Regions from separate parts of the Pelosinus sp. IPA-1 genome, predicted to be linked through region 1. Evidence: riboswitches for the same ligand, from Rfam matches in the RefSeq annotation. Region 1 holds a riboswitch; each other region holds the start of a gene.
The links. Region 1 has a riboswitch for S-adenosylmethionine ahead of metK (methionine adenosyltransferase). Riboswitches for the same ligand answer to the same signal wherever they lie in the genome.
Positions count from the first base shown of each region.

Region 1 (8,148 bases):
GTTAATTGATGCAACTTATGGAAGACGTACTAGAGCTGTAATTATTACTGACAGTGATCATGTAATTTTATCTGCAGTGCAGCCTGAAACCGTAGCTCATCGCCTTGCCAGCAAAGAAACTAGCGAGGACACTGCAGAATAGCAGATGATGAAAGGAGCAGCATGTATGACAAAAGAGGGAATTTTACTTGTTTTATCTGGTCCATCTGGAGCAGGTAAAGGGACAATTTGTCAAGAATTGCTGCGTAGATATCCTGAATTAAACTATTCCATATCTGCCACTACACGGGCAGCACGTGTAGGAGAAAAACATGGGGTTAATTACTGGTTTGTTTCTCGTGAAGAATTTGAGAATATGATAAAAAATGATGAGTTGTTGGAATGGGCTGAAGTTTATGGCAATTTTTATGGAACACCATGCCGTCATGTAAAGGATTTATTACAAAATGGTAAGGATGTTGTCTTAGAAATAGATGCACAGGGAGCTACGCAGATAAAAAAAAGATTCCCCCAAGGAGTGTTTATCTATATTGCACCACCGTCCTTGGATGAGCTAGCGAATCGCATTCATAAAAGAGGTACTGACAGCTTGGATGTGATAAAGAAAAGGCTCAGTTGTGTTAATAATGAATTGACATACGTACATAATTATAACTACATAGTAGTAAATGATGAGGTGCAAGAAGCAACAAACAAGGTTTTATCAATTATTACTGCAGAAAAGTGCCAAGTGGTACGTAATGACAATATAGTGGAAGAAATATTAACTAATTTTAATAAATAAAACTTAGGGGGACTACTATGATTCATCCATCATTAGATGTTTTAGTGACTAAAGTTGATAGTAAATATACATTGGTTGTGCTTGCGGCTAAGCGTGCTCGAGAACTTATGGACGGTTCAGTACCCATGGTTGAGAGCAAGTCGAATAAGCAAGTAACCATTGCTTTAGAGGAAGTAGCGCAAGACAAAATATCCTATGAGCGGACCAAAAGCGGTATAAAGTAGGAGGTCGTTATGTTAAAGGGAAAGAATATTGTTGTTGGCGTAGCTGGTGGTATTTCTGCTTATAAAGTAGTGGATGTCGTTAGCCGTCTAAAAAAACAGGGCGCCAACATATATGTTATTATGACTAAGGCAGCGACTAACTTTGTTACCCCATTGACTTTCCGAGAAATAAGTGGACATCCGGTTGTAGTTGATATGTGGGCAGAAGCTACCAATTGGAATGTTGAACATATTGCATTAGCTAGTAGAGCAGATTTGTTTTTATTGGCTCCTGCAACGGGAAATATTATTGGTAAAATAGCCAATGGTATAGCGGATGATATGTTATCTACTACGGTTATGGCGACAACGGCACCAATCTTAATGGTGCCAGCTATGAATACGAATATGTATTTAAATACCATTGTTCAGCAAAATATTAGTAAGCTGACTCAATTAGATTATTACTTTATGGATCCAGATTGTGGTAAATTAGCATGTGGTACAGAGGGTGTAGGACGTTTACCTGAGCCAGAGGCTATTGTAGAAAAGGTAATTGAGATACTAAAAACCAATCATGATTTTACAGGGAAAAAGATATTAATTACTGCAGGTGGAACGCAGGAGGCAATTGATCCCGTAAGATATATCGGTAACCGCTCTAGTGGGAAAATGGGCTATGCATTGGCGGAGGTTGCTGCGCACAGAGGAGCAAAAGTCACTTTAATATCGGGACCTACTCATTTAGTTTCGCCACCTGGTGTTACAATAGAATTTGTACAATCAGCATCACAGATGCAGGATGCCGTATTGGCTCATTTTGCGGAAAGTGATATTGTGATAAAGGCAGCGGCAGTAGCGGATTATCGTCCACAGAGTATGTCGGAGCATAAAATTAAAAAGACTGGTGAGACGCTACATTTGATACTAGAGAAAAATCCGGATATCTTACTACAGCTTGGGCACCTAAAGAAACATCAGATATTGGTTGGTTTTGCTGCTGAAACTCAGGATTTACTAGTTCATGCACAAGATAAATTAACGAGAAAAAATTTAGATATGATTGTCGCTAATGATGTTACTATACCTGGTGCCGGATTTAATACGGACACAAATATAGCAAAATTGTTGTACCGTGACGGTCGTATAGAAGAGTTGCCTCAAATGTCTAAAAAAAGGCTAGCAGAAGTTATTTTAGATAAAATTCACATAGAATGTCGAAAATAGGTTGATTTTTGTTCTATTTTACTTTAAAATTTGATTTGGCAGAATTATATATTGGCTCATCAAGAGATGGTGGAGGGAATGGCCCGATGAAACCGCGGCAACCATTTGGAATATCCAAAAACGGTGCCAATTCCTGCGGTGAAATCCGCAAGATGGGAGAGTGACAGTGACAATCACCCTCCCTTATGGGAGTTTTTTTATTTTTATTAATTATTGGAGGTAGAAATTGTGGAAAAAAAACGCGTATTATTTACTTCAGAGTCTGTTACTGAAGGACATCCTGATAAAATGGCGGATCAGATTTCAGATGGTGTATTAGATGCCATTATGGCAAAAGATCCTATGGGACGGGTAGCATGTGAGACTTTGTTGACAACAGGTCAAGTACATGTAGTTGGTGAAATAACAACGAATTGTTATGTGGATATTCCTAAGATAGTACGTGATACAATTAAAGAAATTGGCTATACACGTGCAAAATATGGCTTTGATGGTGACACTTGTGGTGTACTGGTTTCCATAGGTGAGCAATCCGCTGATATTGCGATGGGTGTTGACAAGGCGCTAGAAGCAAAACAAGGACAAATGGATGATATTGAAGCAATCGGTGCTGGTGACCAAGGAATGATGTTTGGTTACGCAACCAATGAAACTCCAGAGTATATGCCATTGACAATATCCTTAGCACATAAGTTAGCTCGTCGTTTAACAGAAGTCCGTAAAAATGAAGAAGTTGATTATTTACGTCCTGATGGAAAAACACAAGTAACGGTGGAATATGAAGATGGACAACCTCTTCGTGTCGATACGATCGTAATTTCAACCCAGCACGGTCCTGAAGTTGAATTAGCAACTATTGAAAAAGATTTGATTGAAAAAGTTATTGTACCAATTGTTCCAGCTCATCTATTAGATGCAAATACGAAATACTATATTAACCCAACAGGCCGTTTTGTAATAGGTGGACCTCAAGGCGATGCTGGTTTGACTGGCCGTAAAATCATTGTTGATACATATGGTGGAATGGCACGTCATGGTGGCGGTGCATTCTCTGGTAAGGATTGTACCAAAGTAGATCGCTCAGCTGCCTATGCAGCTCGCTACGTTGCCAAAAACGTAGTTGCGGCAGGATTAGCAGATAAATGTGAGATCCAGTTAGCTTATGCTATTGGTATGGCGCATCCAGTCTCGATTATGGTAGAGACTTTTGGCACGGCTAAAGTAGATGAAAAACTGATTGCCGAGCTGATTAAAAAACATTTTGATTTGCGTCCAGCTGGCATTATTAAAACCTTGGACTTGCGTCGTCCGATTTATCGTCAAACAGCAGCTTACGGACACTTTGGCCGTACTGATATTGATTTGCCTTGGGAACGCACTGATAAAGCAGAAATTTTACGTAAGGAAGCAAATCTTTAATTTTTAATAATTTCTTGCAGGGTTTTTATCTCATCATACGAATTTTATAGGTATAGCTAATGATAAAAGGGGGACTCAGTGAGATTCCCCCTTTTTAATTTTATTAAGTATCATGGAATGGTGGTAACAATGCAACGTATAGCACAAGTTTTAGTAAATCTTACAACTAAAAACATTAACAAAGCTTTTTCATATCATATTCCTGAACACTTAGATTGTGTTGCTGTAGGTTGGCGTGTATTAGTGCCTTTTGGAAATCGCAAACTAGAGGGTTTTATTATTGATATTACTCAGGGTGAAGATTCTGATATAATTAACCTAAAACCTATTTTAGATACATTGGATAATGACATATGGTTTGATGAGCATATGATGCATACTGCTAGGTGTATTAGTGAATATTATCTTTGTAATTTAGTTGATGCGATGCGTTTGTTTATTCCAGGGAAATCAGGCATAAAAAGTGTTACACTTTATTCGGTAGGCACTGATCGGGATATTCAGAAAACATTAACTGAGTTATTAGCTAAATCAGCAGAATATTACCAGGTATTTATATATATATATGAGCAGCGATCGGTACTTTCGTCCAAATTAGAAAAACAGTTTGGTGCTGGTGTATTAAAAGTCATACAATATTTACTACGTAAGAAAGTAATAGTTGGAGAGTCAATCGGAAAAAAGACTGGTACACATCTTTATAAAAGTGTAATCTATTTAGACATATCTATTGAATCCGCCCAAACCCTTATTAGCAGTTTAGTTAGAAAACCAGCACAATGCCGTTTATTGAATTATTTAATAGAGTATGGGCAGCTTTCTTACGATGACTTGAAAAAAAGTAATACTAGTTATGATACTGTCAAAAAATTGGTACAAGAGGGCATTGTTAAAATTGAAAAAGTTCAGATAGTTCGTGATAGCTATGCTGATTTATCGGAAACAAAAAATACTGTTTCATTAACGACTGAACAACAGCAAGTATTGGGAAAAATTATACCGAAAATGCAAGCTAAGGAATTTGAGTCTTTTTTACTTCATGGCATTACTGGAAGTGGTAAAACCCAAGTCTATATCGAAGCAGTGGCAGTAGCTCGTCAAAATTACCGTCAGGCGATTGTTTTAGTCCCTGAAATTGCCCTTACAAGCCAAATTGTCTCACGATTTAAGGCTCGGTTTGGTGATGATGTGGTAGTCATGCATAGTAAGCTATCTACTGGTGAACGTTATGATGCTTGGCAGCGTCTTCGTAGAAAAGAAGCAGGTATTGTTATTGGTGCTCGTTCAGCCATTTTTGCACCTTTGGTAGATATCGGAATAATTATAATGGATGAAGAGCATGAATTTACTTACAAGCAAGAGGAAACACCGCGCTATCATACGAGACAGGTAGCTTTAATGAGAGCTAATTTGGCAGGTGCAGTGGTAATAATGGGAAGTGCTACGCCAGCAGTTGAGACATATTATCAAGCTTTAGAGGGGCAGCATACAATGCTTGCTATGTCAAAGCGGATTGCAAATGCGTTGTTACCTGCGGTTACGGTTGTTGATATGCGTGAAGAATTACGTAATAAAAGGCGTAGTGTCATCTCCTTGCCTTTGCAAGAATTGCTAACTGAGACAATAAACCGCGGTGAGCAGGCTATTATTTTATTGAATCGTCGTGGTTATGCTACCTTTGTAATGTGTCGAGAATGTGGGCATATTGTACGGTGCAAGCATTGTGATATTTCTTTAGTGTACCATTCTATAGGTAAAAAACTGAAGTGTCATTACTGCCAATGTATTGAAGAGGTGCCCGATGTTTGTCCAGAATGCAGCAGTCGTTATATTCGCTTTTTTGGCACAGGCACGCAAAAATTACAAGAAGAGTTAATGAAGCTATTTCCAGATGTACGTATAGTGCGGATGGACCAAGATACTACTGGCGGGAAGATGGCTTATGATCGTATTTTAGATGGATTTTCAAAAGGCGAATATGATATTTTACTTGGTACGCAAATGGTAGCTAAAGGGCATGATGTAAAAAGTGTTACAGCCGTGGGTATCATAGCAGCTGATAGTATATTGAATTTACCTGATTTTAGGGCAGCAGAGCGTGTGTTTGCCTTGTTAACTCAGGCCGCAGGTAGGGCAGGGCGTGGTGAGAAGGCAGGCAAAGTTGTAGTTCAAACTTATAATCCCGAGCATTATGCAGTAAAAGCGGGGGCTGAACATGATTACCGAAGCTTTTATGATGCTGAAATCGTTTTTCGTAAAGCCCTTTCTTATCCACCCTATAGTCAAATTCTTAAACTTACAGTTCAGGCTGATGAAGAAGGAAAGGCTCGAAATCTAGCTGATAAGCTAATAACAGAATTACGAAGTCTAGTAAAAGAAAATAAAAATATAGAAGTAATAGGGCCATTTCCAGCCCCTGTTGCTAAGATAAATGATATTTTTCGTATGAATATCATTGTAAAAACAGATAATCTTGTGGACGTAAAGCCTCATATAGTTGCGATGGGCCTAACTACGCGACCAGATGTTATTATTGATGTTGAACCAGTTAGTATTATGTGAAAAATATTGTTTATATTAAACGTGGATTTTTATATGTTTCTATGATAGAATTTTGGCATGATTTATCTACTAGGAGGTTATTATGGCTATAATGGACGTTAGAAAAGCTGGCGATAAGGTATTAAAAACGAAAGCGGAGCCAGTGTTACGTGTTGATAAAAAAATTAGGAAACTTCTTGATGATATGGCACAGACAATGTATAGTGCCGATGGAGTAGGCTTGGCAGCACCCCAAGTAGGTATATCTCTTCGAGTGATCGTGATTGATGTAAATGAAGAGTTAATTGAACTAATAAATCCAGTTATTACGAAAAGTGAAGGCTGTGAACTGGGAAATGAAGGCTGCTTAAGTATACCAGGTGTTTTTGGTGAAGTAGAACGATTTGCGGAAGTCACAGTAACTGGTTTAAACCGTTTTGGGAAAAATATAAGTATTACAGGAACTGGTTTGTTATCTAGAGCCTTACAGCATGAAATTGATCATCTGGATGGCATATTATTTATTGAAAAAGCGCAAACCATTCATAGGGGTAAATAAGATGTCAAATTTACGAGTAGTATTTATGGGGACGCCAGATTTTGCCGTCCCTTGTTTGGATAAATTAATAGCAGATAACTATAATGTTGTTGCAGTAGTAACCCAGCCAGATCGTCCCAAAGGACGGGGGCAGAAGTTAGCTGAATCGCCAGTCAAACAAGCAGCACTAAGTTATGGTTTACCTGTTTTGCAACCAGCTAAAGTAAAAGAGGCTGCGTTTCAAGTTGAATTATCTTTATTAAAACCGGATATTATTATTGTTGTTGCATTTGGCCAATTATTACCTAAAAGTATATTGGATTTACCCTTATTAGGTTGTATTAACGTGCATGCCTCCTTATTGCCTCTTTATCGTGGAGCTGCACCGATTCATTGGTCCGTTATTAAAGGGGATAAATTTACAGGTGTTACTACTATGTATATGGACATTGGAATGGATACTGGTGATATGATACTAAAAGAAGAGGTACCTATTGGAGAAACGGAAACGACCGGAGACATTCATGATAAGTTGAAGTGTGTTGGTGCTAACGTTCTTAGTGAAACAATAAAATTAATTGCGGGTAATAAAGCACCGCGTATGGCACAAAATCATGCATCTGCTACCTATGCTTCTATGTTAAATAGAGAATTAGAACGTATTAAGTGGCAAGAGTCAGCGTTAGATATACATAACTTAGTCAGAGGACTTAATCCTTGGCCCGGTGCTTATTGTTGTTACCGAGGTAAAAACCTAAAGACCTGGCGAACTAGGGTTTATCCGTCTGACGAGATAGTAACTCATCCTGGTAGAATAACAAAGATTACTGCAGATGGTTTTGTAGTAGAAGCAGGGCAGGGAATGCTAGAAGTTTTAGAAATTCAGCCTGACAGTAAAAGGCGTATGAGTGCAAGTGACTTTACTTGTGGTTATGGGCTGCGTGTTGGCGATATATTAGAATAGAAGGTGAATGGTAGTGATTGAGGTGATAGCTCGTCCCAAGAAACGATTGTTTTTGGCACTCATATTGGCTAGTCTGTTTTTAGCCACTCTTTCTACCTATGGATTGTGGATGGTTAGTTTCCCTGGTCTCGCTAATATTAGTACTTTTCTGCCAGTTGTTCTTGGAGTTTTGTTAGGAATGGTTTTATTGGCTATTGGGATTGGGGTTGGCGGCATTATTTTAGCCATCTTAGGTTTTTCTACATTATCTTTGTTTCAAGGGCCAGCTTGGTCTGCAATTAACTTGCTGTTTCCTCTGGCCATCCAAATTGGTAAAATTTTTGATGTAGAAAAAGAAAGAGTAGAACGTTCCTTTATTGAGGTGAGTAATTATTTAATTCATCAGAAACACATTAAAGTTTCACCTGATAAATTATTAATTCTTACACCTCATTGTATTCAGCAAGAATTATGCCAATATAAAGTGACTCAT
Region 1 covers NZ_BSVC01000004.1:471,417-479,564, reverse strand. Annotated here, with positions in the region: gene remA (extracellular matrix/biofilm regulator RemA) at 1-142, shown strand, start outside; gene gmk (guanylate kinase) at 167-784, shown strand; gene rpoZ (DNA-directed RNA polymerase subunit omega) at 802-1,008, shown strand; gene coaBC (bifunctional phosphopantothenoylcysteine decarboxylase/phosphopantothenate--cysteine ligase CoaBC) at 1,018-2,214, shown strand; SAM riboswitch class I at 2,268-2,373, shown strand; gene metK (methionine adenosyltransferase) at 2,443-3,633, shown strand; gene priA (primosomal protein N') at 3,763-6,195, shown strand; gene def (peptide deformylase) at 6,278-6,733, shown strand; gene fmt (methionyl-tRNA formyltransferase) at 6,735-7,676, shown strand; gene QSJ81_RS12125 (DUF116 domain-containing protein) at 7,690-8,148, shown strand, end outside.

Region 2 (8,148 bases), on a different contig from region 1:
ATTCCAATAGACAAGCGTACCATGTCATCCGGTACTCCAGCACTAGCACGTTGCTCTGATGTGAGCTGAGAGTGAGTGGTACTTGCAGGATGAATGACAAGAGACTTAGCATCTCCAACATTTGCTAATAGGGAAAATAACTGCAAGGAATCAATAAATTTTCTACCAGCTTCTAATCCACCTTTGATGCCAAAGGTTAATATAGCTCCTGCTCCACGAGGAAAATACTTTTTCGCCAAATTATAATCTGGGTGATTGGTCAATCCTGGGTAGCTTACCCAACTCACACTTTCATGTTTTGCTAAATGCTCAGCAACGGCTTGCGCATTCTCGGAGTGACGTTTCATACGTAAATGAAGAGTTTCTAACCCTTGCAAAAATTGAAAACTATTAAACGGGCTGAGGCACGCTCCTAAATCGCGCAGCACTTGGATTCGCAGGCGAATGATAAAAGCCAAAGGTCCTAAGGCTTCCGTATATTTTAGTCCATGATAACTTGGATCTGCCTCACTCAATAAAGGAAACTTTCCATTATCCCAATTGAATTTACCACCATCAATCACTAAACCACCCATAGATGTACCATGCCCGCCAATAAACTTTGTAGCAGAATGAACGACAATATCTGCGCCAAAATCTAGAGGACGGCATAAATAAGGTGTAGCAAACGTGCTATCAACAATTAATGGGATACCATTTCGGTGGGCCACTTCAGCAACTTTTTCAATATCAAAAATATCAATTTTGGGATTTCCAATCACTTCACCATATAACGCTTTTGTCTTTGGCGTAATCGCCTTTTGGAAATTTTCTGGATCCCTTGGATCAACAAAGGTTACCTTAATCCCTAAATTAGGCAAAGTATAGGAAAACATATTATAAGTACCGCCATAAAGAGTTGAAGAGCTGACAATTTCATCCCCTGCTTGGGCAATGTTTAAGATGGCTCCACTAATTGCAGCATGCCCTGAAGCAAAGGCTAAAGCTCCGACTCCACCTTCAAGAGCTGTAATGCGTTTTTCTAAGACATCAGTAGTAGGATTAGTCAAGCGACTGTAAATATTACCAGACTCTTTTAAACCAAATAAATTGGCAGCGTGCTCGCTATCACGAAAATTATAAGCAGTAGTTTGATAAATGGGAACTGCTCGTGATCCTGTTGTCGGATCTGGCTCCTGACCACCGTGAACGGCTAATGAATCAAAACGTAATTTTTCTTGTACTGACATGTTATACATCCTCCTAGTTTTTAGTTACTTTACCTATAGTTAGCTTTTTTATAAACTCATTGATCAAGGGCCTTAATAAATGAAAATCAATTAAAAAACCATCATGACCATGAGGACTTTCAAGTAAGGCATACTCGGCATCCACTCCGCAATCGCGCATAGCTTCCACCAATTCTTCTTGCTGGTAAGGAGGATATAAAATATCAGAACTTACCCCCACAACCATTACTTTCCCCGTAATTTGGGCTAAAGCATCCTCATAGCTTTTACAGCTATCTGACAAATTATAATAATCTAAGACTCGTAGTAAATATAAGTAAGAATTCGCATCAAAACGGCGCGCTAAGCTATTACCTTGATGATCTAGGTAATTTTCAATTTCAAAACATCCATTGCGGCGTTTCCGTCCAAATTTTCCTTCCATAGACAATTCGGATTGATAGGTAATCATACCTACCGATCGGGCAATTGCTAATCCTTTTTCTGGACCATTCCCGCCATAGTAATTTCCACCTTGCCAACCTGGGTCAAGAGTTATAGCTTGCCGTGCTACCTTATTATAAGCAATGGACTGAGAAGATGAATATCCTGGAGCGGCAATTGCCATAACACCATCCATAAAATCAGGATAGGTTACAGCCCACTCCAAAGATTGCATTCCACCCATGGAACCGCCAATAATTAACTTAACATGTTTAATCCCCAGCAAATCTAGTAATCGTTTCTGTACCTGTACCATGTCTAATAAAGTTATTTCCGGGAAATCCATGCCATAAGCCAGCCCATTTTCTAAGTTAGGGGAAGCTGGACCTGTTGTCCCTTGACAACCACCAAGCACATTGGCACAAATAATAAAATACTTATCTGTATCTAGGGGGCACCCTGAACCAACCAGTGGTTCCCACCAACCTTTTTCGTCATGCTGGTTATGGGCGGCTGGATGACTATCACCTGTCAAGGCGTGATGTAAGAGTATAACATTATCGCCGTTTTCAGATATATGTCCATAGGTTTCATATGCTACAATAACCTCTTTTAATATCCCCCCTAATTTGAGGTACAAGGGATTTTCTGTATCAGCTACTTTAGCCATCTTTAAATAAGGCCGCCACTTAAATCCTGGAAAGTAAGTTAACGTTGTCTGCATGCTACGGCTGTTATCTAACAGCATCCATATACCCTCTCCTCACCATCTCAAATATAAAAAAACCCCTCTTATAAATAAGAAGGGTTTTTATTACATAGTAAACCTTCTTATCTCCCAGGATTGCTCCTGCTGGAATTAGCACCACTGCATTACTGCCGGTTGCTGGGTGTCATTGGGCCAGTCCCTCCACCACTCTGGATAAGATTTAATATTTAATTGTAACGTTGTAAACCTAGTGCTATTACTATATCATGATGTAGCGCTAATAGCAACCATGTATTGGTGATTTCCTACGGATTTTTATCTTGTTCATTCTTGTCTAGCGGCTTAGCTGCCGTTGGCTGCAAGTTAGGAGAGATATTGATTCGTTCGGAGGAGAATAATATACCATCCTGCCACATTTGATAAATATAGACGGAAATTAAATGCACGACCGTCGTTGTAAATGCCCCAATCCCCGCAAGAGCATTTTCGTCAAGCCACACGAATATTCCTCGGCGGTGTAACAAGGGCTGTACCAAAAGGATTAATAGTAAACTGCCTATGATCTGAACAATTGCATACGACCAAAACCGCCCATAAGTATATTTGAGAATCCACATCGCGCCGATTGGCAATGCACCATAAACAAAACTTATCATTTCGCTAAGCGGATAAACATTCTCACGGGTCTCCCATACCTTCCAAGTAACGCCTACATCAACAATTAAAGTATTCGTTACTATTACAAACAAGGCTGCGGGCATCCATCGCTTAATTTCCTCTCTAGGCATGAAGAAGAGAGTTAGCCAAGGAAGAATTAACATAGACCATAATATTATTTGATTGCTCACAACCAAGCCTCCCATAATCGATATACACTTATTATGACCCTGTTGTGATTGCCTTATTCTGGACAAAATACAGCCTCCATTCTCCGAAAAAGGGTAAGAAGTTCTTTTATCTCACTACGAGGAATAGCTAATGCGTATTCCCTTCTCTTAAAGTAAAACTGTACTAGTACAGTTTTACTTTATCGTAATTGCGCTCCTTCTGGTAGAACTATATGATTATTCTAGAGATAAAAATTCCGAGTATATTAGGAGGTTTTATTATGAAGGGGTTAAAAATTGTGACAATCGGTGGCGGCTCAAGTTATACACCGGAGATTATTGAAGGATTCATAAAAAGATATGATGAACTGCCCATTCACGAACTGTGGTTAGTAGATATTGACGCAGGCAAAGAAAAATTAAAGATTGTAAGTGATCTTGCTAAAAGAATGGTCAAAAAATCCGGGGTACCAATGGAAATACACACGACTCTAGATAGAAGAGAGGCTCTGCCCAATGCGGATTTTGTAACGACACAATTTCGCGTAGGCCTCTTAAATGCACGAATAAAGGATGAAAGAATTCCATTAAACCATGGTTATATTGGACAAGAAACCAATGGTGCCGGCGGGATGTTTAAGACACTGCGAACTATTCCAGTCATACTTGAAATTGATAAAGATATGGCAGAATTATGCCCAAATGCTTGGCTAATCAACTTCACCAATCCCTCAGGAATGATCACGGAAGCTGTACTGAGATATGGGAAAAATAAGAAGGTTATCGGCTTATGTAATGTACCTATTGGCATGGAAATGGCAATAGCCAAACTATACAATGTTGAACACAGTAGAATTCGAATTGACTTTGCCGGTTTGAATCATATGGTATTTGGTTTAAATGCATATTTAGATGGTGAGAACATTACCAAATCAGTGATTGATAATATTGCTGCTGGCAAGATGCCGAGTACTGTAAAAAATGTTATCAATATTAATTGGATACCTGAATTTGTACTAGGATTAAATGTAATACCTTGTCCCTATCACAGATACTATTTCAAAAAAGATGAAATGTTGGAAAAGGAATTAGAAGAGTTTGCCAAAGGGGAAACTAGAGCTGAAACAGTAAAAAAACTGGAGGATGACCTGTTCGAATTGTATAAAGATCCGAATTTGGACATAAAACCACCACAATTAGAACAACGTGGTGGAGCCTACTATAGCGATGCAGCCTGTAGATTGATAAATTCAATATATAATGACAAGCGTGATATTCAACCCGTAGATACGAGAAATAATGGGGCAATTGCCGGAATTTCGCCTGACTCCATTGTAGAAGTAAGCTGTGTGATCACTAAAGATGGTCCTCAACCAATTGCTATCGGTGAGCTTCCCATACAAATAAACGGATTAGTACAACAGATTAAATCCTTCGAAAGAGTAGTTATTGATGCAGCTGTTACAGGCGACTATAATAAAGCTTTACTAGCTATGACAATGAACCCGTTGGTCGCTTCCGATAAAATGGCTAAAGTTTTATTTGATGAAATGTTAGAAGCTCACAAAGAATATCTCCCCCAATTTAAAAGCTTATAATAGCAAAAATGACGCCAGATCAAGGAATGATCTGGCGCCATTTTAGTTAAATTAAGATACTATTTAATTATGAACTATTCTTCTTTCATTAACATTTCCAATTCATCTAATAGCCGATTAAATTTCTGTAACGTAATTTCGATAGGCTCAGGGGTAGACATATCTACACCAGCATGTTTTAAAATATTGATTGGTGTATCTGAACCACCAGCTTTTAAGAAATAGGTACTGTAGCGTTCTTGGGCCGTCTTACCTTCTGTTTGTAATTTTTCAGCAAAGGCCGTTGCTGCTGAATAACCAGTTGCATATTGATATACATAAAAATTACGATAAAAGTGAGGAATTCGAGCCCATTCTATATCAATTTCTTTATCTACAACCATATCACTACCAAAATATTTTACATTAAGTTCATGATACATGCCTTCCATCACATCAGCCGTCAAGGTTTCCCCTTGCTCACTTTTTTCGTGAATTGCTTTTTCAAATTCGGCAAACATGGTCTGGCGATATAAGGTAGTACGAATATTTTCTAAGTATTGATTTAAGAGATATATTTTTGTCTTTTTATCTTCTGTGTGCTTCAGCATATAATCAATGAGTAAAATTTCATTGGTAGTAGAAGCAGTTTCTGCTGTAAAGATCACATAGTCAGAAGTAGGATAAGGCTGGTGCTTGGCACTATAGTAGCTATGCATGGCATGCCCCATCTCATGGGCTAATGTAGAAGCATCGCTATATCTTCCATGATAATTCAAAAGGACAAACGGATGTATGCCGTAAACGCCCCAAGAATAGGCACCTGAACGTTTTCCCTGGTTTTCATAAACATCGATCCAACTTGCTGCTATACCTTTGTTAAAGTTTTCGATATACTCTTCCCCTAAAGGAGCTAAAGCTTGCCTTACAACCTCCAAAGCCTCTGGATAAGTCAATTTTATGTCTATATCCTTTACAATCGGTGCATATAAATCATACATATGTATTTCGTCTACGCCTAAGGCCTTCTTCTTTAAGGCTACATACCGATGTAGTGGGGCAAGATTTTGATTGACGGTACGAATTAAATTATCATAAACAGCTACAGGAATATGATTTGGCGTAAGAGCAGCTTCCTGTGCCGAAGGAAACTTATGGGCTTGGGCGAAAAACACATGCTGTTTGACATGCCCATTGAGAGTTGCTGCCAAGGTGTTACGATACTGACCATAAGAACCCAGTACACCAGCAAAGGCTTCCTGACGAACACGCCGATCCGATGAGCGAAGGTAAGTGGTGTAACGACCTTCACTTAATTGGACCTCCTGTCCTTGCTCATCTTTGATGTTAGGAAATCGAACTTCTGCATTTGCTAAAACATTAAAAACTGTAGCAGGAGTTTCCGCTACTTCCCCTGCTTTTGATAGTAGTGCTTCCTCCTTAGGAGAAAGCACATGTTCTTTTTGCTGGATTAAACTATCAAAATAAAAGTTATAAATTGCTAGCCCTTTTTCCTGACGTCTAATTTCCTGCAATTTTTCCGTTGGCATAGAAACAATTTCAGGCTCAATAAAGGAAGTAGCGGCACTAACTTCCACATTTAATGATTGAGCTTTGCCAGTTAATGCTTGGTACTTATTATCAGCCGTATTTTCATCTTGATGCATACGGGCAAAAGGATACAACTTGCCTGTAATCATGGTTACTTCATCACGAAGTGTAAGACACGCAAGCATCTCCTTACCCGAAAGATGCAGCCTACCTTTAAATTCGGTAATCTTAGGCAACATAGCTTTCACCTTGTTGTAGTCTACCTGCCAAGCATCATCGCTTGTGTATAAATCCTCAAGATTCCATTTATATTCAGCCTGTATTTGGGCTCGGTCAGCAATCTGAGAATTTTCTGGAGCTCCTACTGCACTAGACGTAGTAGAAAGCATCATCATACTCAACGCTAAGGGGAAAACGTGGATCTGTTTAAACATAGAACACTCTCCTTTTAAAATAATTCCAGTCCTTTCCTTTATCCTAACACGAGTAAAGCCTCTAGTAAAAGCCTTATTATGCAGAATTATTTATATTGTATAGTATTATATGTTTTCTTTTAAAACATACTTCCTTAAAGCGTATTCCACTCCTCTTTCTAAATTGCTTTTAGGGATGATAATATCCGCATGCTGCTTTAATTCCGCACTCGCATTTCCCATCCCAATTCCCAATCCCACAGCTCGAAGCATTGCAATATCATTTCCTTCATTTCCAATGGCTAATGCTTGTGATAAAGGAATTCCCAATTCTCGGCAAATAGTACCTAACGCAAGGCCCTTATTTACCTCGACATCTACGATTTCCAACCCCCTTGGTGAATCTTGAAAAACAGTGACCGCATCCTTCCATTGGCTAAGCTGCTCTTTGGCATACTGAATGCGCTTTGGCTCATCTTGTAAAACAATACGAAAAGGTGCCTCATTCAATCTCCTTAGTTGTCCCCTTCCCACGACTGTATAAGGAATATTAAAATTCCTCGAAAATTCAATGGTTTTAGGCGTTGCTTCCTGTACAAAGAACATCTCATTACAATACACCTTAATATAGTAACCTTGCTCCTCGAAAAAACTAATAATTTCTGTTGACTTAGCTGCGTCGATAGGCCTTCGAGTAATAATCTTTTCCTTTTTTATATCGGCAACGTAAGCACCACAATGAGTAATCAAGGGTACTTCTATCTTTAACTGATTTGCATAAGGAATCACCGAGCAAAAGGATCTGCCTGAAGCCAATGTAACTATTACGCCTTGCTGTTTAACCTGCTGAATAACCTGAATGGTTTCTTCGGGAATTTGGCGCCTATCATGTAGCAGCGTCCCATCCAAATCAATAGCAACTAATTTAACATCTAAATAGTGCATAGAATTCCCTCCTAATCAATAAGAAAATAACCTTACTACATGGAATCAACGCAGCTTACCAATAAATTAGTGTGTAATGTAAGATAAACCACCCTTCCGAAAATTCTTTCAAAAGAGTGGTCTATCATTCTTTTCCTTTTTTACATTAGTTCCCTGACAGTGCTGTAAGTAACTCAGCAACTTTCTTAGGATCGGTTAGACCTGTTGCCTTGTCTACCAGTGCAGTATAAATGTGAGGAATGATAACTTCAGCACCATTTTCAGCACAAACCTCTACCACCTTGCCAACCGAATGAATATCAATTCCGCCCGTAGGTTCAAATATTCTAATTCCTTGCCGAACAGCTGCTCGTACCATTGCAGCAACTTCGTCTAATCTTGATTGCCCTTCAATCGGATAAAACTTTACAGAATGTATGCCAATTTCATGTAGCATAGCAGCAGCACCATCGCAAGAGATACTATCTTGGAAAT
Region 2 covers NZ_BSVC01000002.1:478,199-486,346, reverse strand. Annotated here, with positions in the region: gene QSJ81_RS06050 (homocysteine synthase) at 1-1,229, opposite strand, end outside; gene metX (homoserine O-acetyltransferase MetX) at 1,243-2,400, opposite strand; SAM riboswitch class I at 2,481-2,581, opposite strand; gene QSJ81_RS06040 (hypothetical protein) at 2,667-3,209, opposite strand; gene QSJ81_RS06035 (6-phospho-beta-glucosidase) at 3,470-4,786, shown strand; gene pepF (oligoendopeptidase F) at 4,861-6,750, opposite strand; gene QSJ81_RS06025 (Cof-type HAD-IIB family hydrolase) at 6,856-7,674, opposite strand; gene QSJ81_RS06020 (KDGP aldolase) at 7,820-8,148, opposite strand, start outside.
Region 2: another riboswitch for S-adenosylmethionine. It lies ahead of metX (homoserine O-acetyltransferase MetX); the one in region 1 lies ahead of metK (methionine adenosyltransferase).

Region 3 (8,148 bases), on a different contig from region 1:
TATAAAGGGGAAGTAAAATGACAAGATCCTTTACCTTATATAGTGATCAATTAAAGAAGCTTTTGCTTCAAGTAGAACAAAATGTGCAAAAAAATCCGTTGGCCACTGACGGTATTACTATTATGATTTCAGATGGTGATCCTTGTTTAAAAGTGTTTCAAAAGGTGGGCCATGATTGGATTTATTTAGATCAAGAAGAGTTTCGTGAATGGTAAATGCCAAGAAAAAAGACCCTGTACATCTTTGATGTACGGGGTCTAAAGTTGTGCTAAAAAGAAGGAGCAATAGTATGAATGGGACAGAACGAAAAAATATTAGACCGGGTACGAAAGTGAAAATTGTGCAAAAACAAGATCAACGTACCGGGCGGTTAACGGAAGGTGTAGTAAAAGATCTTTTGACTAATAGCGCGATTCATCCTCGGGGCATAAAAGTTCGTCTAGTGAATGGTATCGTAGGTAGGGTGCAAGAGATCGTTGGTTAATGTATTCTTAGATTCATGAAGGTAGGAGAGCTATGTGGACTATATATTGGTTACCAAATCAAGAAAAGATCGAAGAAACAAAAAGAAGGCAGTTAGCAGAAAACTATTTTTTCAGGGGCTAAAATCTCTCTTTGTTCTGTTGGCGTGGGCATTTTTAGTATATTTATTCCAACCGTTTATTACTGCTGTAGTATGGTGGCAAGGATATCAGCGACTACTACTAGGGAAAGCCACTGCTGTAGCCGCCGTAGTAAAAGTATTTACGATGATAGAATATGTCGTTTGCCTCGGAGTTTTATTATTTTTGGCCATGCTTTCCTGGCAAGAGTGGAAGAAATGGCATTCTTTACACCTTGTGGAAAACGATGTAGTAAAAAAATAAATAATAGGTGTGAGATATGGAACAAACATATTCCTTAAAGGAAAAAACAAAACAGTTTACGATTATTTTAATTCCTATTTTGGTGACACAGGTTTTCATGTGTGCCATGACTTTCTTTGATACTATGATGTCAGGACATGCTAGTGCAAATGATTTGGTAGGCGTTGCCATTGGCTCAAGTATGTGGATGCCTGTTTTCACAGGGCTAAACGGAATTCTATTTGCAGTGGTTCCCATCGTTGCTCAACTTCTTGGTGGCAAACGAAAAGAGGAAATTCCCTTTGTTGTAATTCAAGCTGTATATCTAGCTGTAGCGATAGGAGTCGTTGTAATAATTGGTGGTGCCTATGCTGTCCAGCCTATTTTGAATAAGATGGAGCTTAATCCTGTAGCCTATGATATTGCGCAAAATTTTTTGAAAGCTATTTCTTTTGGTATTATACCTTTGTTTATATCGACAGTGCTTCGCTCGTTCATTGATACCTTGGGTTATACAAACATAACGATGCTAATTTCTATGGTTGCCTTACCAATTAACGTCTTATTTAACTATGTACTTATTTTTGGCAAGTTTGGTTTTCCACAGTTAGGTGGTGTAGGGGCTGGATGGGCTTCAGCAATTACTTATTGGTGCATTGTTATCATCAGTGCCTGCGTCATACAGTACCGGCAGCCGTTTAAGACCTACCATATATTTAGTCAGTTTTATCGATTCTCTCTTTCTGTATGGAAAGAACAGCTTAGAATTGGGATACCAATTGGTAGTGCTATTTTTTGTGAAACGAGTATCTTTGCAGTGATTACCCTGCTTATGAGTGAATTTAGCGAAGCCACCATTGCTGCTTATCAGGTAGCGATTAATGTTGCGGCCCTTATCTATATGATACCTTTGAGCATTTCCATGGCATTAACCATTGCCGTTGGGTTTGAAGTAGGAGGTAAAAGATACAAAGATGCTAGGCAGTATAGTTATATTGGGATTGGTATCGCATTGATTATGGCTGTGCTTGCTGCTCTAGTCTTATATTTTTGGAATGAGCAGGTAGCCTGTTTATATACAGAAGATGTAGCAATTCGTAATCTTGTACAACAATTTTTACTATATGCAGTATTTTTTCAATTGTCTGATGCAATTGCTACACCAGTACAAGGATCGTTACGAGGTTATAAAGATGTACGCATTACATTTATTATGGCGATGATTTCTTACTGGGTTGTAGGTTTGCCCCTCGGATATGTCTTAGCGCATCATTCCTGGCTAGGAGCTTTTGGTTATTGGATTGGATTGATTGTTGGTTTAGCTTTTGGCGCGATATGTCTATCAGCACGATTAGTTAGAGTACAACGTAAATATATGTAAAAAACTGCCCTTTTAACCAAGGGCAGTTTTTTACATATTACATATATTTAACTTTTACCAAGCGGCTGTTACAGAACCTTTAAAGTGCTCTTGTATAAATGCTTTTACTTCATCCGAGTGGTATGCTTTTATTAATTTTTGTACGGCTGGGTTTTCTTTATCTTTGCTACGTACGGCAATGATATTTGCATATGGGGAATTAATATCTTCAATGGCAATCGCATCTTTAGTAGGTACTAATCCAGCGGTAATTGCATAGTTGGTGTTAATGGCGGCAACATCCATGTCAGCTAAGGAACGAGGAATTTGTGCGGCGTCTAACTCCTTAATTACAATTTTCTTAGGATTTTCAACAATGTCAGTAACAGCTGCCTTAAGGCCAATTCCTGGTTTTAGTTTAATGAGGCCAAGTTTTTCTAACAATAGCAGAGCTCTTCCGCCGTTTGTAGGGTCGTTAGGAATAGCAACAACAGCGTTTACTGGTAGGTCGGCAATATTTTTTAATTTACTAGAGTAAATACCCATTGGGAAAATAACTGTATTTGCTAAGGATATGATATCGTAGTTGCGATCTTTGATAATGTTATCAAGGTAAGGTTTATGTTGAAAACTGTTAACATCGATATCACCTTGATTTAAAGCTACGTTAGGTTGAATGTAGTCATTAAATTCAACAATTTCAATTTTTAGGCCGTCTTTTTCAGCTATTTTTTTTACTTGCTCCATTACTTCTGCATGGGGGCCAGCAGTAACGCCTACTTTAAGTGGTTTTTCTATCTTTGCTGTACTTTGTTGACTGCACCCAGCAGATAAGCCTAGGATAAAGATGAGGGTTAACAAAAGGGAAATAAACTTAATTGATTTCTTCATAATGAATATACCTCCTATTTAATAATTCAATGGATTATTTTACGGAATCAGAAAGTATAACACTTTCTTAATTCCAAGTAAGAACGACAAGGCTTCCGCCTGCGTCTTAGGACTTGGCCTAAGCCAAGTCTTATCTTAATTTTTGCAATCTTTCTACTGCAGCTTCCAGTGTGGCTAATTGTTTGCAAAAGCAAAAACGTATAAAACGATGTTTGTCATTGGCATTTTCTTGATAGAAACTAGAACCTGGCACGACTGCAACGCCAACTTTTTCAGCTAAGTAGCGAGCAAAGTCGATATCGTTTTTCCAGCCGAAGGAGGCGATATCAGCCATAATGTAGTAGGCTCCATCAGGACGAATGCACTCAAAACCGATGGCAGCTAATTCTTTTAACATAAAGTCCCGGCGGTGACTATAAAAATCGACTAACTTTTCGTAATAAGTAGCAGCAAAACCCATGGCGTGAGCAGCAGCTTCTTGCAACGGTGCAGCTGCACCTACTGTTAAGAAATCATGCATTTTGCGTATGGACTGGCTTATCTCAGGAGATGCAATAACATAACCAATACGCCAACCTGTAACACTGTAGGTTTTGGATATACTATTAATAGTAATGGTTCTATCTGCCATACCAGGTAAGGTAGATAGAGGAATATGTTTGATTTCGTCATAGATGATATGTTCATATATCTCATCAGTAATCGCTAAAACATCGTATTGAATACAAAGCTTAGCAATCAAGTCTAATTCTTCTCGATTAAACACCTTACCTGTTGGGTTATTGGGAGTATTAATAATAATAGCTCTTGTGCGTTCAGAAAAAGCGGCGATTAATTCTTCTTGATTAAAGGAAAACGTTGGAGGATGTAATTGTACATATTTAGGTGTTGCACCGCAGAGTATAGCATCTGGGCCGTAATTTTCATAGAACGGCTGAAAAATAATAACTTCATCTCCAGGGTTAATCGTCGCCAAAAGCGTTGCCACCATTCCTTCTGTAGAACCGCAACACACGGTAATTTGTTTTTCTGGATCAATGTCAAGGTTGTAATCTCGTTTATTTTTCTTGGCAATGGCATCTCTTAGGGATTTGGTACCCCAAGTAATAGCATATTGATTGTGGTTTTCTAAGATTGCTTTAACAGCAGCTTCTTTGATTTCATCTGATGCAGGAAAATCCGGAAATCCTTGTGCCAAATTGATGGCTTTATGAGCAGTGGCAATACGAGACATTTCCCGAATGACTGATTCTGTAAAGCGGCTAGCTTTTTCTGAGGCGTATTTTCTTAGATCCTGGGTTGGTTGTGAATTATGGTTCATGCTACTTACTCCTTTTTCTTTACAATAAAAAATCTTCTTCATAAGATGAAGAAGATTTTATTTCAAAATAATCTTCATCTCCCAGGAATACTCCTGTTGGAATTGGCACCGTTCGCAGTATGCGGTGGTTGCCGTAGCTTCATCGGGCCAATCCCTCAGCTAACTCTTGATGAATATATGCTGTTATTGAAAATAATAGTAGCATGCGATCTAGGTCATGTCAAGTAGGTTTAAAAAGACAGATTCTTTTGTCAATTGACATGTAAACTTTACAAACGTATAATGTATTTAATGGAAAAGGGTCTCTCTTAGAAGGACTTAGATGCTTATTCCGGGAGGTAAATTTTATGAATCAGAAAAAAACCAATTTTCGATGGACCTTAGCAGGACTTATGTTTCTTATTAGTTTTGTTTCTTACATGGACAGAGTAAATTTATCCGTAGCCACTCCAAGCATTATGCAGGAATTAGGTTTTAGTAAAATGGATATGGGTTTAATACAAACCGCTTTCTTTGTCGGTTATGCATTTATGCAAATACCAGGTGGTATTATGGGAGAGTTTTGGGGACATCGTAGAGTCTTGGCTATAGCAGCTACTTGGTGGTCCATATTTACCGCATTGACGGGCGCTTGTAGTAACTTTACCTTTTTCGCTGCCACTCGTGCTATGTTTGGTTTAGGTGAAGGACCTATGGCGCCAGCTATAGGACGTTTTATTTATCGTTGGTTTAATCCTAGTGAAAAAGGACGTGCCTCTTCTTTCATGTTAAGTGGTGTATTTTTTGGACCGGTTGTTGGCCCAACTCTTACCGTAGCCTTAATGATGGCTTTTGGCTGGCGCTCTGTATTTGTGATTTTTGGTGTGTTAGGTTTAGTCATTGCCGGACTTTGGTATTGGCTCGCAAAGGATTCGCCTCGGACCAGTCCTTATGTTGATGTGGCGGAAGCTGATTATATAGAAGAAGGCCTCAGTGCGAATGCTGATAAAAAAGAATTGGCACCATGGCGTAGTTTCTTAGGATCTTCTCAATTTTGGGCTATTGGGATTCAATATTTTATAACAGACTATATTATGTTTGTATTTTTGGCCTGGTTGCCTTTATACTTAATGGAGGCACAAAATTTTTCACTGCAAAAGATGGGAATTGCCGCTTCATTTCCTTGGGCTGCACTTTGTATCGTAACGGCTACGTGTGGTTATATCAGTGATAAGCTGGTAGCGTCAGGTGTTTCTCGGTATAAGTCAAGAACCTTGTTAGGGATTTCTGGATTGATTCTGTGTTGTATGACACTTTATTTAGGAGCCGTAGCGACAACACCTTCCATGAACGTGTTGTGGTTGACAATCTCCCTCGGATCTCTTGGATTTACTTTTAATGCATCCTGGGCTGCTTGTCTTGACATTGGTGGTAAATTTGCTGGTTCAGTGTCAGGATGGATGAACTTTTGGGGCAACCTGGGCGGTATTGCTGCTCCTGTTGTTACGGCATGGATTGCAACAAATTATGGATGGCAGGCCGCCATTGTGGCAACTGCAGCTTCGGCTGTAGTAGGTATTATCGCATGGCTAGCTGTAAAGCCTGATGTGCCGTTGGCTGTAAAAGTAGAAGAAAAGCTGGAAAAAATTGCATAGGAGAGATGCTATATGTTAAAAGAATTTTCCTTTGGTTATGGTGATCAGGAAGTTACTATAGCCTTGCCTGAAGAACGTATCTTAAACGTGGTAGAAGGCAAAGCAGTTAAGGCTCTAGTAGATGTAGAAGCCGCTGTAGCCGCTGCACTAAATAACCCGATTGGCACACCACCTCTTAAGGAAGTAGTACAGCAAGGTGACAAGATTATGATCATAGCCAGTGATATTACTCGCAAATGGGTACGTCACGATTTGTTTTTACCAACCTTATTGAATGAATTAAATAAGTCTGGAGTACCAGATGAAGATATTTCTCTAATTGTGGCACTGGGTGCTCATCGACACCATACACCTGAAGAAAATGTGGCAACCTTTGGTCAAGAAGTGGTTGATCGTATTACCATCTTGCAAAGTTATGCTCCAGAAGCAGACGATTTTGTTTGTATCGGTCAAACGTCTCGGGGGAAAGATGTCTGTATAAATAAACATGTAGTGAATGCAGATAAGGTTATATTGACAGGTGGTATTGTTCATCATTTAATGGCTGGATTTGGCGGAGGACGTAAGGCAATTATGCCTGGTGTTTCTTCTTATAGCACGATTCAGGGAAATCACAGCTTGTGCCTTCATGATATAGTAGGGCAAGGTGTTAGCCTAGAGTGTATTGCGGGTAAATTAGAAAACAACCCAATGCATGCCGATATGTTGGAAATGGCAGAACTCCTTAAACCCGCATTTTTACTCAATGCAGTCTTTACCCCAGAGGGACAGTTCGCTTCTTTTGTGGCAGGTCACTGGCATGAAGCTTGGCTGCAAGGTTGTAAGACTGCGAGTGATATCTTTGGTGTTCCTGTAAACGGTAAAGCTGACTTGGTCATCGCTTCTGCAGGTGGATTTCCTAAAGATATCAATTTATACCAAGGGTCAAAAACAATTGGTAATGCCTTTATGGCAGTAAAACCGGGGGGAGTCGTCATTTTATTGTTAGAATGCCGTGATATGATGGAACCACCTGATTTTAGTGATTGGTTTAACTATGAATCTTTATATGACCGGGAAGTAGCCTTGCGAAAAGCCTTTACCGTTCCAGGGTTTATTGCATTAAAACTAGGTACTATGGCCAAGGAAGTTCCTCATATTGTTGTTTCTTTGCCGCGCAATAAAGAGTTTATTGAAAAAGCAGGTATGCTGGCGGCTGCTAGCTTAGAAGAGGCTGTTCGTATGGCTGAAGAAAAGTTAGGCAAGAAAGACTATACCATTACAATAATGGCACATGGCGCGAATACCGTTCCAGTGGAAGGTGTTTGAAACGATTCGATATATAATTAATAGAGGAAGTTTACAACTTTAAGGTTGTAAACTTCCTTTTGCTACTATAGTAAAAAGATTTATGCAGTTATATAATGTAACTATCTGATGTTGTTAGGAGTGTGTGCATGTTAACGAATATTAAGAGACGAAAGGATATTTTGAATCTCATCTTTAAGCTAGGGTCGGTAAAGGTGACAGCTTTAGCTCAGCAATATGAGGTAAATGAAGCAACAATCCGTAGAGATTTGAAATATTTATCTGAGAGTAATAATATAAAGTTAGCCTATGGTGGAGCTTATATGGAAGAGGGGAAAACTTGCTACTCCATTGCAGAAGTACATCTGGCCAATAAAAGGATGCAGAACTTTGAGGAAAAGCAAGTAATTGCGCGCAAGGCTGCAATGTTAATTAAAGATGGTGAAACAATTGCTTTAAATGCAGGTAGTACCGTAGAATACATTTTGGATTATTTAGAGAATATTACTTCTTTAAACGTTGTTACTTTATGTGTACATGTTGCAGTTAAAGCGGCGAGTCTCCCTTATGTGTCTGTATATATGCCGGGAGGGAAAATGAGAAATTCTTCCGGTGTTTTTTGTGGCGGCGATAGTGAAGAATTTCTGAGAAAATTCAGTGTGGATAAATGCTTCCTCGGTGTAGCTGCTGTAAATCTTAAAAAAGGTGTCATGCATCCTGTCTTTGAAGAAATTGCTAACAATAGAGTTTTACTAGATATCGCCGAACAAAAGTATATGTTATCTGATTCTTCTAAACTTGATTGTGTTT
Region 3 covers NZ_BSVC01000001.1:321,196-329,343, forward strand. Annotated here, with positions in the region: gene QSJ81_RS01400 (hypothetical protein) at 18-215, shown strand; gene QSJ81_RS01405 (YwbE family protein) at 290-484, shown strand; gene QSJ81_RS01410 (poly-beta-1,6-N-acetyl-D-glucosamine biosynthesis protein PgaD) at 519-866, shown strand; gene QSJ81_RS01415 (MATE family efflux transporter) at 883-2,226, shown strand; gene QSJ81_RS01420 (MetQ/NlpA family ABC transporter substrate-binding protein) at 2,281-3,096, opposite strand; gene QSJ81_RS01425 (pyridoxal phosphate-dependent aminotransferase) at 3,227-4,417, opposite strand; SAM riboswitch class I at 4,489-4,593, opposite strand; gene QSJ81_RS01430 (MFS transporter) at 4,765-6,051, shown strand; gene larAH10 (NPN-dependent 2-hydroxyacid racemase, LarAH10 family) at 6,064-7,359, shown strand; gene QSJ81_RS01440 (DeoR/GlpR family DNA-binding transcription regulator) at 7,488-8,148, shown strand, end outside.
Region 3: another riboswitch for S-adenosylmethionine. It lies ahead of QSJ81_RS01425 (pyridoxal phosphate-dependent aminotransferase); the one in region 1 lies ahead of metK (methionine adenosyltransferase).

Region 4 (8,148 bases), on a different contig from region 1:
TTTACTTCTAACTCTACTTTACCAACAAGGTCACTGCTATCGGTAATCAAAATACTAGAAGCCAATACATCATGTTCAGCCTGACTCAACATATCTGCAGCAATATAAGCGGGATTGGCAGTTTCATCTGCAACAATCAGAATTTCGCTAGGTCCAGCTAACATATCAATGTCACAATGTCCGTACACTGCTTTTTTAGCCAAGGTAACAAATATATTACCTGGCCCAGTAATTTTATCCACTTGGGGAATTAGCTTCGTGCCAAAAGCCAAAGCGGCAATAGCTTGTGCTCCGCCAACTTTAAACACTCTCGTCACACCTGCTTCACGGGCTGCTGTAAGTACATTAGGATTGACGCTGCCATCTTTACCCGGTGGTACTACCATGATGATTTCCTTGACTCCAGCAACTACAGCTGGTACTGCATTCATAATAACGGAAGAAGGATACATAGCAGTGCCGCCAGGCACGTAGATTCCGACTCTTTCTAACGGTGTAACGTTTTGTCCTAACATGGCTCCATGCTCTCTATAGGTAAGCCAGGTCTTGGGAAGTTGTTCTTGGTGAAAAGATTTTACGTTAGCAATGGCTTTACGTATTGCAACTAATACCTCTTGATCTACCTTTTTCAAGGCTTCCTCAAATTCCCCTACGGTTACTTCCAAGCTCTCAGTCGTTAATCTTACACCATCAATTTCTTTTGTATACTTAAGAACTGCTTCGTCTCCTTGAAGACGCACATCCTGAACAATTTTATCTACGACTTGAGAAGCTGTAAGTTCGCTACCAAAAACTTTTTTGATACTAGCTTTTGCTCCCTCTCCTAATACCACCTGATCAAAAGAAGGTTTTCTCAAAAGTTCTGCTAAGGCTTCTTGGCTAATATCTTTTGTATCTACAACTCTCATTTGCCTACCTCGCTTTCCAACAAGGCCTTTAATCCTTCTGTAATTCGATGAATCCGATCAAACTTCATTTTAAAGCTAACTCGATTCGCAATAAAACGTGCTGTGACCGGTTGAATCGTAGCAACTTCGATTAATTTGTTTGCCTTTAAGGTACGACCTGTTTCTACAATATCTACAATAATTTCCGCTAAGCCAACCATTGGTGCTAATTCAATAGAACCATTTAATTTGATAAATTCCATTTGAATACCCATGCTATGAAAAAAGCGTTCTGCAATTGCTGGAAATTTCGTTGCAACCCGCATATGAGCATAATCGCTTAATTTTTCTTGTTGCAAGGCTTCTGGTACAGCCACCATCATTCGACATAAACCAAACTTTAAGTCTAGCAATTCGTATACATCTTTATTTTCTTCCAGCAGTACATCTTTACCAATAATGCCGATATCAGCAGCCCCATATTCAACATATGTAGGTAAATCTGCTGTTTTGGTTATAATAAATCGTAACTTCTCTTTTTCGTTGGTTATAACCAACTTACGAGAGTTTTCACTCAAATCTTCTGCAGTACATCCTACCTTTGCTAACATATCTGCCGAAGGGGCAAATAATTTGCCTTTAGGCAAAGCTATTGTAAGATAATCCATGTCGCTCGATGTCATGAAGAACCTCCTTGAATCCTTTAGTTATTTAAAGCGTTAATATATAGATATATTAACATTTATTAAAATATTCGTCAATGAAAATGTAGGACTTTTTCGTGTATATGTAGAATTATTTGGCAAGAAACTAAAAATATTCTTTTTCAACTATCAGTCTACATTTTTTTTTCATTCTTAATGGATTGTTCCTGATTTTTGCCTTACTCTCTGTTCCTTGTTGATAAAATAGTAAAAAGGGGTGCATCTATTATGCCCAAATTAAATATTCTCGTCATTAACAATTTAGCTAATCACCATATAGAGGCGATTAAAAATGTCGAACCTAACAGCAATGTCATAACTTGCGATTTGGCTCAAGCTGCTGATCACATTCATGACACTGATATTTTATTAACTTGGGGATCCATGGATATTCGTTCCCTCTACCTTGCTGCGCCTAAACTAAAGTGGGTGCATAGCTTAAGCGCCGGGGTTGAAAGTTTGGTTTTCCCTGAAATGAAACTTGCCACTACCATCTTAACCAATTCAAAAGGGATTCATGGCATCCCCGTATCAGAGCATGTTCTGTCTATGATGCTGGCATTTACAAGAGGACTCACCGTCTTTATCAGGCAACAAGGAAAAAGCCTTTGGAAACGTACTCCTGTTGATGAAATCCACGATAAAACCATCGGTATCGTTGGACTTGGCAGCATTGGCAGAGAAATTGCGAAAAAAGCAAAAGGAATGGGTATGCAGGTTCTCGCCAGCAAACAAACAATGACAAAAGAGCTCTTCGTAGATGAACTATATCCTCCCGAAAAGCTCCATGAATTACTTTCCCTTTCCGATTTCGTAGTAATTGCTCTACCTTTGGTAGACGAAACCAGAAATTTATTTACGCTAAAAGAATTTTCTGCTATGAAACCGTCAGCCTACCTCATTAATATTGCTCGGGGCGGTATCATTCAGCAAGCAGATCTGGCGACTGCTCTACAGCAGGGCCTAATAAAAGGCGCTGGCTTAGATGTATTCGATGAAGAACCTTTGCCAGATACTTCCCCTCTATGGAACATGGAAAATGTGATTATTACCCCACATGTAGCAGCCTTATCACCCAATTATCTTGACCGCGCCATTAAGCTCTTCACTGACAATCTCTCCCGCTTCCTTGAAAGTAAAGAAATGTTAAATTGTATTGATAAGAAAAAGGGCTATTAATTAGCTATATAGCCCTAATGCATATTATCAGACTTTCTAAGTATCACTAACTCCAGCGGATCATTCTCTGCTGGAGTTTTATGATGTATCCTAACAATTTCAATTATTTGAGGACATTCACCAATGTCCCTTAGCATAGCGGCACTGCGTTCAGCATGATGAAAATAGACATAAAATGCATGGCGAAGATTACTTAGTTTATTGCCTCGCCCTAGCCTACCCCATTTTTTTGCCCAACTCGGAGCCAGACGGTGTCCAATTACAGTGATAATCTTATCAAATGTACTAACATCATTCTTAATTTTCCCTACATCATGGAGTAAAGCACATTTCACTAACAGTATAGCGTCGATTTTAGGGTGGCTTTTTGCTAAGTCAAGAGCTGTATAGGCTACATTAAGGGCATGCCTTTGATCAGGTACGTTCATATTCCAAAATAATCCCTCGGCAGGGGAGCTTAAATAGAAGCTTACAAAATTTCTATCTTCTTGTGTAATCTTTGCAGTAAGTGCAGCAATTACTTGTTTTAGTCGGTTAAACATGTATCCATCCACCTATTACTCTACATAAACCAAACTGACATAACCTTTGCTTCTTTGACTGGTCTCAGCTGCTATTTTTGACTGAGGAATCAAAGCAAGTTCTACACATTGACCTGATTTACGCAATGATTCTGCTTGTCCAATGGCCGCTGCCAACTTATCTTCTCCCCAACCAACATAAACACTTTTGCAATTGGGAGTACCAATAATACCTTGACGTTCTAGTGCTAACAATACGCGTTCTATACCTAAGGCAAAACCAGTAGCACCAGAGTTCATACCAAAAGAGTTTAACATAGTATCATACCGGCCGCCACCACATATGGGAAAACCAAGTCCTGGTGTGTAACATTCAAACACCATACCTGTGTAATATTCAAAATCACGAATAATTCCTAAATCAAAATCTACATATTGGGCAACGCCGTAACTTTCTAACAAACTATAGATAGCAGATAAATTATCTAAAGCCTTGCGACTCTTCTCATTGGTTACCATACTATAAGCTTCTTTAAGCATTTCTTTTGTACCATGAAGTAATGGTATATTCTTAAGTAACTTTTGTTCTCCTTCTGGTAAACCGCTATTGACAAGAATTTCATCTAATCCTACTAAATTTCTTGTCACCATAGCTTGTTTTACCTGTTGTCTTTGAGAGAGAGAAAGCTCACTTTGTTCCATTATACCGTTAATAAAATCCACTTGCCCCAAACCAATTTGAAACTTTTGTAACCCGGATGTAAGCATGGCTTCTACAGCCAACGCGATGACTTCTGCATCAGCGGTAGGCTCAGAAACTCCCATAATTTCCACACCAGCTTGATAAAATTCGCATTGTCTTCCAGCCTGAGCTTGCTCATAACGAAATACATTTGTTAAGTAAAATAATTTCATTGGACTGGGACTTTCCTTAAAACGAGTCGCTGCAACCCGCGCCATAGGAGTCGTCATATCTGAGCGAAGCGCTAAGATTCGGTTGTTCTTATCAAAGAATTTAAACATATGCTGTTCTAGCTCATTGCCAGCTCCTACAGCCATTGTTTCTAAATATTCCATCGTCGGAGTCACAACCTCATCATAGCCCCAACTAGCAAATAAATGGGCTAAAGCCCCTTCTACAGCGCGTTTCTGCTTAGCTTCTTTCGGCAGAAAATCTCTTGTACCATAGGGAATTTGTGGCACGAATTCATCTTGACCCATAAAAATAAACACTCCTAACTTAGTTGAAATATTTTCTGACCCTACTTATTTTGGCTTTCAATTCGTTCTAACATAAACTTATATCCATCTGCACCATAATTCAAGCAACGCTTTACTCGACTAATCGTTGCAGTACTTGCTCCTGTTTTGTCGACAATATCATCATAGGTATGACCAGCCTTTAGCATCCGTGCTACTTCCATCCGTTGGGCAAGAGACTTCAATTCACTTACTGTACAAATGTCTTCAAAAAACTGATAACATTCTTCTTCATTTTCTAGCAGTAATATAGAACGGAATAATTGATCTGTCAGTTCATCTTTCAACTTGGGATTCGTAGCCATATTTCTTTCCTCCTACTGTAGGATAAATCCTTTATCCCTTTTAAGCTTTACTTAGTGAAATTATAACATTGCCATTCCTAATTTGCAAAGTGATTTTTTTCTTGACACCATTTTTCAAAAATGATAATATATGTTTCAACAAGTTAATATTTTTTCATCAAGAGCAGTTGAGGGAATGGCCCTATGAAGCTGCGGCAACCATTCACTTTTGTGAAACGGTGCCAATTCCACAGGATCTAATCCTGGCAGATGAAGCGCAATTCAGATTGATAGCACGCTTCATTATTGTGAAGCGGTTTTTTTATGCATCAAAAGATTATAAGGAGGGAAAGATTCCATTGATTAGACTTGAAAATATAGAAAAAGTATACCAAAGCGACAACGGCACAATTCACGCTTTAAATGGAGTTAATTTAACTGTTGAACAAGGAGAGATTTTCGGGATTATCGGAACAAGTGGCGCTGGAAAAAGCACACTAATCCGTTGCATTAATATGTTAGAACGTCCTACTAAAGGTACTGTAATAGTGGATGACCAAGAACTAACGTCTTTAAACGAACAAGAATTACGAGAACAGCGTAAAAAAATAGGCATGATCTTTCAACACTTCAACTTACTATCTTCTCGGACGGTTTATCAAAATATAGCCTTCCCCTTAGAACTGGCAAAGCGTAGTAAAGAAGAGATCGATACAGAGGTTATGCATTTACTCGCATTAGTTGGACTTACTGATAAAAAGGATCAATATCCATCTCAGCTAAGCGGCGGGCAGAAACAACGGGTTGGTATTGCAAGGGCATTAGCAAATCACCCTAAAGTACTCTTGTGCGATGAGGCCACTTCTGCCCTTGACCCCCAAACAACCAAGTCTATTTTAGAATTATTAAAAGATATTAACCGCAAATTCCAACTCACGATCGTGCTTATTACTCATGAAATGCAGGTTATCAAAGAAATCTGTAATCAGGTTGCAGTCATTGAGGGGGGCAGGATCATTGAGCAGGGCAATGTAATTGATATTTTCACTCAACCCCAAGCAAATACTACTAAGGAATTTATTAGTGCTATCATCAATCATAACTTACCAGACTTCTTCAATGATATTACCTTATCACCAGTACCTACTGCTGATAGCAATCTTATTTTGCGTTTATCCTTTATTGGTCACTCTACCGAAGAACCTGTTATTTCTAGTATGATTCGTCGTTTTAACATTGATGCCAGTATTTTATACGGGAACATAGATCATATTCAAACAACTCCTTTTGGTACATTAATTGTAGAACTATCAGGTGAACAGGCAGCTCTTCAGCAAGCACTTAGTTATTTAAAAACACGTGAATTAGGAATTGAGGTGATTGGTTATGTCGCAAGACATGCTCGCGTTGCTGGTTAAATCCTTATGGGAAACTACCTATATGGTTGCTGTTTCTAGCTTTATCTCAGCTCTCATTGGTATACCTTTAGGTATTATTTTAGTAACTACGAATAAAGGACATATTCTTGAAAATACTTCCCTTAATCGAATATTAGGGGCTATTGTAAATGCGACTCGCTCCACACCCTTCATTATTTTAATGGTAGCTATTATTCCAGTCACTCGATTATTAGTTGGTACTTCCATCGGCACCAATGCGGCCATCGTCCCACTAAGCATTGCCGCCATCCCTTTTGTCGCTCGTATCGTAGAATCAGCTCTCAAGGAAGTTGATTATGGTGTCATTGAAGCAGCACAAGCCATGGGCGCATCTCCTAGAGAAATCATTACAAAGGTCCTAATTCCAGAAGCTATGCCCGCAATTGTACTTGGATTAACATTAACAATTATTAGTCTTATTGGCTACTCGGCCATGGCTGGAGCCATTGGCGGCGGCGGTTTAGGAGATTTAGCCATTCGCTATGGCTACCAACGTTTCCGGGCTGATATCATGTTAATCACTGTTATTATCTTAATTGCACAAGTACAAATCGTACAGTCCACTGGCGATTATCTATCCAATCGTCTCAACAAAAAATAGGAGCAGCACGAATTGAGTTTTTAGGTGCTTTCTATAAAAAAATTTCAGGGGGATTATAAATAATGAAAAAACTGGTTCTTGTTCTTATTGGAATTCTTAGTTTAGGTCTATTAGTGAGCGGATGCAGCCAAGAAAAGGCTCCTGCAAGTCCAGCAAGTAAAGCTACTGTACTAAAAGTTGGCGCTACGGCAGTACCTCATGCAGAAATTTTAAATGTAATTAAACCAACTTTAGCTAAAGAGGGCATTGATTTGCAAATCGTTGAATTTACTGATTACGTAAAACCAAATATTGCTGTGGCTGAAAAAGAATTAGATGCAAACTTCTTTCAACACATTCCTTACCTTACTAAATTTTCTACAGAACGTAATTTGGCATTAACCTATACTGCAGCAGTGCATATCGAACCGATGGGTATTTACTCTAAGAAAATTAAAAATCTAAACGAACTTGCTGCTGGCGCTAAAGTTGCCATTCCTAATGACCCCACTAATGGTGGCCGTGCTCTTGCACTTCTTGAAAAAGCAGGCATTATTAAATTAAAAGACGGTGTAGGTGTTAGTGCGACAGTAAATGATATTGTAACTAATTCCAAAAACATTCAAATCAGCGAATTAGAGGCTCCTCAACTTCCACGTGTTCTTGAAGATGTAGCGATTGCTGTTATTAATACCAACTATGCATTAGAAGCAAAATTAGTACCAACAAAAGATGCTCTATTTATTGAGCAAAAAGATTCACCTTATGTTAATATACTAACGGTGCGTAAAGGTGATGAAAATCGTCCCGAAATTCAAAAATTAACAAAAGCTTTGACTTCTGATGAAGTAAAGAAATTTATTAATGAAAAATACCAAGGTGCTGTCGTACCAGCATTTTAAAAACCAGGAGGGAACTTTGTGGGAAAAAGGCTGAAAATCCTCACGACTTTCTTATTGCTAGTAGTAATCGCGGCATTATTGTCGTGGCATAGTCTACAACATATGAATTCCGTATACAAACCAATAAAGGTGGGAGTTTCAGCTGGCCCTCAATCTGAAATCATGAGCCTAGTGAAAACACTAGTTGCAAAGGATGGCCTCGATGTTCAAATCATTGAGTTTACTGATTATAGTAAACTCAATGATTCTTTGTATCACGGAAAGATTCGTATGAACAGTTTTCAACACCAGCCCTATCTTACTTCTATACAAGAAGATTATAATCACGAACTGACTGCTATTGCAAAAACCATATTATCCCCTATGGGCATCTACTCAAAAAGAATAAAAAA
Region 4 covers NZ_BSVC01000001.1:754,601-762,748, reverse strand. Annotated here, with positions in the region: gene hisD (histidinol dehydrogenase) at 1-908, opposite strand, end outside; gene hisG (ATP phosphoribosyltransferase) at 905-1,570, opposite strand; gene QSJ81_RS03500 (D-2-hydroxyacid dehydrogenase) at 1,820-2,770, shown strand; gene QSJ81_RS03495 (HD domain-containing protein) at 2,785-3,312, opposite strand; gene hisZ (ATP phosphoribosyltransferase regulatory subunit) at 3,328-4,512, opposite strand; gene QSJ81_RS03485 (YerC/YecD family TrpR-related protein) at 4,554-4,856, opposite strand; SAM riboswitch class I at 5,008-5,112, shown strand; gene QSJ81_RS03480 (methionine ABC transporter ATP-binding protein) at 5,195-6,253, shown strand; gene QSJ81_RS03475 (methionine ABC transporter permease) at 6,222-6,875, shown strand; gene QSJ81_RS03470 (MetQ/NlpA family ABC transporter substrate-binding protein) at 6,938-7,756, shown strand; gene QSJ81_RS03465 (MetQ/NlpA family ABC transporter substrate-binding protein) at 7,775-8,148, shown strand, end outside.
Region 4: another riboswitch for S-adenosylmethionine. It lies ahead of QSJ81_RS03480 (methionine ABC transporter ATP-binding protein); the one in region 1 lies ahead of metK (methionine adenosyltransferase).